2 regions of the Bacillus sp. PK3-067 genome follow, and region 1 is predicted to be linked to the other one. Evidence: a T-box and tRNA genes for the amino acid it is inferred to sense, from the RefSeq annotation. Region 1 holds a T-box; the other holds one or more tRNA genes.
The links. A T-box is a leader RNA that pairs with one kind of tRNA and senses whether it is charged. The one in region 1 lies ahead of tyrS (tyrosine--tRNA ligase), so its partner is inferred to be a tRNA-Tyr.
Positions count from the first base shown of each region.

Region 2: it encodes a tRNA-Tyr, which carries the amino acid that the T-box ahead of tyrS (tyrosine--tRNA ligase) is inferred to sense. The anticodon was not compared.

Region 1 covers NZ_CP096490.1:4,633,042-4,635,491, forward strand. The annotation lists gene tyrS (tyrosine--tRNA ligase) at 1-1,054, opposite strand, end outside; T-box leader at 1,125-1,353, opposite strand; gene M1D73_RS23860 (hypothetical protein) at 1,431-1,676, opposite strand; gene M1D73_RS23865 (RNA polymerase sigma factor) at 1,657-2,202, opposite strand; gene M1D73_RS23870 (hypothetical protein) at 2,183-2,450, opposite strand, start outside.
Region 2 covers NZ_CP096490.1:524,590-527,039, forward strand. The annotation lists rRNA gene M1D73_RS02715 (23S ribosomal RNA) at 1-499, shown strand, start outside; rRNA gene rrf (5S ribosomal RNA) at 600-715, shown strand; tRNA gene M1D73_RS02725 (tRNA-Asn) at 724-798, shown strand; tRNA gene M1D73_RS02730 (tRNA-Ser) at 801-892, shown strand; tRNA gene M1D73_RS02735 (tRNA-Glu) at 910-984, shown strand; tRNA gene M1D73_RS02740 (tRNA-Val) at 989-1,064, shown strand; tRNA gene M1D73_RS02745 (tRNA-Met) at 1,091-1,167, shown strand; tRNA gene M1D73_RS02750 (tRNA-Asp) at 1,171-1,246, shown strand; tRNA gene M1D73_RS02755 (tRNA-Phe) at 1,256-1,331, shown strand; tRNA gene M1D73_RS02760 (tRNA-Thr) at 1,350-1,425, shown strand; tRNA gene M1D73_RS02765 (tRNA-Tyr) at 1,436-1,519, shown strand; tRNA gene M1D73_RS02770 (tRNA-Trp) at 1,527-1,600, shown strand; tRNA gene M1D73_RS02775 (tRNA-His) at 1,620-1,695, shown strand; tRNA gene M1D73_RS02780 (tRNA-Gln) at 1,759-1,833, shown strand; tRNA gene M1D73_RS02785 (tRNA-Gly) at 1,839-1,913, shown strand; tRNA gene M1D73_RS02790 (tRNA-Cys) at 1,928-1,998, shown strand; tRNA gene M1D73_RS02795 (tRNA-Leu) at 2,009-2,090, shown strand; gene M1D73_RS02800 (DUF3884 family protein) at 2,301-2,450, opposite strand, start outside.

The DNA.
Region 1 (2,450 bases):
TATCTTCTGCAGTACGTTCTACAGATGGTACGTCTTTGAATCCTTGTTCGATTTCGCTTGCAGTTAGTTCTGCTACAGAACCGCTGAATAATGCAGCTGAAATTTTGATTGCTTGCTCTAATGCTTCTTCACCGTGAACAAGTTTTGTCATTTCAGAACCTAATGCTTTTTGTGCTGCACGTTTTTCTGGCGCTTCAGCTACTTGCTTTTCAAGCTCAAGAATTTCTTCATGAGATAAGAATGTGAAGTATTTTAAGTATTTAACAACATCGCGGTCATCTGTGTTAATCCAGAATTGGTAGAACTCGTAAGGAGTTGTTTTCTCTGGGTCTAACCAAATTGCGCCACCTTCTGTTTTACCAAACTTCGTACCGTCAGATTTAGTAACAAGTGGAATTGTTAAACCGAATGCTTTCGCATCTTCTTCTGATTTACGGATTAATTCAAGACCCGCTGTAATGTTACCCCATTGGTCACTACCACCGATTTGTAGGCGACAATTATGGTGTTGGTATAAGTTTAAGAAGTCGTATGATTGTAAAATCATGTAACTGAACTCAGTGAATGAAATACCAGTTTCTAAACGAGATGCTACTGTATCTTTTGCTAACATATAGTTTAAACCGAAGTTTTTACCGATATCGCGTAAGAATGAAATTACATCTAAGTTACCAAGCCAATCATAGTTGTTAGCCATTGTTGCTGGGTTGTCCACGTTTTCAAACTCTAAGAAGTTTGAAAGTTGGTTTTTAATGCTTTCTGTGTAGTAAGCAACTGTATCTTTCGTATTTAATGTACGCTCTGCTTTTTTACCACTTGGGTCACCGATCATACCAGTGCCACCGCCAACAAGTGCAATTGGTTGGTGACCAGCTAATTGGAAACGACGTAACATTAATACTGGTAACATATGACCAATGTGTAAGCTATCTGCTGTCGGATCGAAACCACAGTATAATTTAACGCTTTCTTTTTCTAATAATTGCTCAAGTCCCTCAGCATCTGTTTGCTGATTAATTAGACCGCGAAATTCAAGATCTTGTAAAATACCCATATCCTACATACTCTCCTTTAAGTTCATTACTGGCGTGAAGGTTGAAAACATAAAAAAATCGCCCCTTCAAATAAGGGACGATTTTGATTATCGCGTTACCACCCTAGTTGCAGGCAAAAAAAGCCTACCACCTTATTTACATAACGGCTTAGCACCGTCTTTTCCCTTTTGAATACAATTCAATCGAAAAAAGATGCTCTAGGGGCGTAATTCGCGATCATCTATGTGCTGATTTTCACCGGCCATCAGCTCTCTAAAACAGGGAAATGATCACTACTTCTCCCTTTCCACGCTCAATTATTCATATACTTTTCTTTATACCATCATTTATATAGGCATGTCAAATAGAGGTCAGGTTTCCCTTCTTGTCAATCCTTTACAACACCATAAAGAGTATCGTAATAAGAGAAAGAATTGGAACCCCAACTAATAACGATACATGAAACACAATCGATAAATCATTCCCAATGGTCGCCTCCACAGGATCTTTCGTTGGGGAACCAAGAAACCCGATTAATCGATCGAATCGACTTACCGTTTTTGGAAAGTCTGGTATTTCTACATGATCACTATCTAAATGTTGCTTTAACTTATATTCACTCTTAAAGGGATTTTCGCTCAATTTCGTCCACCTCCAGCAATTGTTTCAATTTCTTTATCCCGTTATGAAGTCTCGATTTCACCGTTCCAATCGGAATGTTTAATATCTCTGCAATTTCTTTTTGCTGCATGTCATGATAATAAGAAAGGATTAGGACCGCTCTTTGCTCTTCTGGAACTTTCAAAATTGCTTCTCTTACTGTGAGCCGATCTTCGTGAGAAAATTCTTTTTCCGGAATCGGCACTAAAAATGGCAAAAGCGTACGCCACTTTTTTCTCCTATTTAATTTATTAATCATAAGACGATAACCAATTTGAAATAAATACGTTTTTATTTTACCTTTTTCAAGTTCATACATATTTTTCTTACGCTCTAGCGTCAAAAACGTATCTTGCACAAGATCGATACTTAATTGTTCATCTCGGTTAAATCGATATAAAAATGTGTATAGCGCTGGTTTGATTAAAACATATAGTCTTTCTCCCGCTTGTTTATCTCCACTTTGATACGCAAGCATGAGCTCCTCCTCAATCCCAATCTGCGCCATGATTTTTGATCTCCTTTATTCCTTTTAACGTTAATGAAATACGGGAAATTAAATATGCAATCGCAATAAAAATCCACAATTGTGATTGATTTGTAAAAAATTGCACATATGGGTTTTGAATCGTAAATCCCATTGCAACTAAAGTATTTAACGCTTGCACACATATGCATGCATACAACGCAAGGCAGACAGAAATAGTGTCAAATACATTCCAGCGAAAATACACTTTTGTTTTTGTAAAATCAATT
Region 2 (2,450 bases), 1.3 Mb from region 1:
TTCCGCATGGAAGGGCCATCGCTCAACGGATAAAAGCTACCCCGGGGATAACAGGCTTATCTCCCCCAAGAGTCCACATCGACGGGGAGGTTTGGCACCTCGATGTCGGCTCATCGCATCCTGGGGCTGTAGTCGGTCCCAAGGGTTGGGCTGTTCGCCCATTAAAGCGGTACGCGAGCTGGGTTCAGAACGTCGTGAGACAGTTCGGTCCCTATCCGTCGTGGGCGTAGGAAATTTGAGAGGAGCTGTCCTTAGTACGAGAGGACCGGGATGGACGCACCGCTGGTGTACCAGTTGTTCTGCCAAGGGCATAGCTGGGTAGCTATGTGCGGAAGGGATAAGTGCTGAAAGCATCTAAGCATGAAGCCCCCCTCAAGATGAGATTTCCCATAGCGTAAGCTAGTAAGATCCCTGAAAGATGATCAGGTTGATAGGTTCGAGGTGGAAGCATGGTGACATGTGGAGCTGACGAATACTAATAGATCGAGGACTTAACCATATAATATGTAGCAATGTTATCTAGTTTTGAGAGAACATAAAAAACTTGTTGACTTTTAAAGTAAATAAGTTATAATAATGATTGTCTCAAAAGAATAATGTCTGGTAATGATGGCAGAGAGGTCACACCCGTTCCCATACCGAACACGGAAGTTAAGCTCTCTAGCGCCGATGGTAGTTGGGACCTTGTCCCTGTGAGAGTAGGACGTTGCCAGGCAATATTATTCCGCAGTAGCTCAGCGGTAGAGCTATCGGCTGTTAACCGATCGGTCGTAGGTTCGATTCCTACCTGCGGAGCCATTGGAGAGCTGTCCGAGTTGGCCGAAGGAGCACGATTGGAAATCGTGTATACGTCACAAGCGTATCAAGGGTTCGAATCCCTTGCTCTCCGCCATAGGATTTATAATATTTGGCCCGTTGGTCAAGTGGTTAAGACACCGCCCTTTCACGGCGGTAACACGGGTTCGAATCCCGTACGGGTCACCACTTTGGAGGATTAGCTCAGCTGGGAGAGCACCTGCCTTACAAGCAGGGGGTCGGCGGTTCGATCCCGTCATCCTCCACCATATAAATTTTATATGAATAGTATTATCGCGGGGTGGAGCAGCACGGTAGCTCGTCGGGCTCATAACCCGAAGGTCGCAGGTTCAAATCCTGTCCCCGCAACCAAATGGTCCCGTGGTGTAGTGGTTAACATGCCTGCCTGTCACGCAGGAGATCGCCGGTTCGACCCCGGTCGGGACCGCCATTTTAATAAGGCTCGGTAGCTCAGTCGGTAGAGCAGAGGACTGAAAATCCTCGTGTCGGCGGTTCGATTCCGTCCCGAGCCACCATTTATTTTAATAAAATACGCCGGCTTAGCTCAATTGGTAGAGCAACTGACTTGTAATCAGTAGGTTGGGGGTTCAAGTCCTCTAGCCGGCACCATGTAAGTTTCGGAGGGGTAGCGAAGTGGCTAAACGCGGCGGACTGTAAATCCGCTCCTTCGGGTTCGGCAGTTCGAATCTGCCCCCCTCCACCATTTACATAGGGGCATAGTTTAAAGGTAGAACTGAGGTCTCCAAAACCTCCAGTGTGGGTTCGATTCCTACTGCCCCTGCCAAATATATTTACACAACATGGCGGTTGTGGCGAAGTGGTTAACGCACCGGATTGTGGCTCCGGCATTCGTGGGTTCGATTCCCATCAGTCGCCCCATTTTTATTTTAAAAATTACAAATAATCTAATGGATACTTACATATAATTAAGTAAGAATTCGATGGGCTATAGCCAAGCGGTAAGGCAACGGACTTTGACTCCGTCATGCGCTGGTTCGAATCCAGCTAGCCCAGCCATTTTTGCGGAAGTAGTTCAGTGGTAGAATACAACCTTGCCAAGGTTGGGGTCGCGGGTTCGAATCCCGTCTTCCGCTCCAATAAAATTTAATATGGCGGCATAGCCAAGTGGTAAGGCAGAGGTCTGCAAAACCTTTATCACCGGTTCAAATCCGGTTGCCGCCTTTTCTTTTGTGCCGATGTGGCGGAATTGGCAGACGCGCACGACTCAAAATCGTGTTCCTTCGGGAGTGTCGGTTCGACCCCGACCATCGGTATCATGAACGGCGTAATAAAAGACTCTACACCAAATGTGTAGAGTCTTTTTATGTTTTCATCATACTATAAAATAAGCAAAAATGGTGTGTTGGTGAAATGGTTATAAATGATTAAGGTAAACTTATTCATTTAGTACATGCGATACAGTTGGGGAAAGCTACAAAACAATAAAGGGATAAATTTTTATCCCTTTATATAATTTCATTATTTTATAGAGAATTTCTCCAACCTGGTGACATGAAGTTAAATCCGACGCCACCAGTAGATATTAGTACATGATCAGCTGTTAATTTCGTAATTTCTAAGAACTTCTTTTCAAACTCTTCTCTGTTGTATTTGTACATAGTTGAGTGGCATGA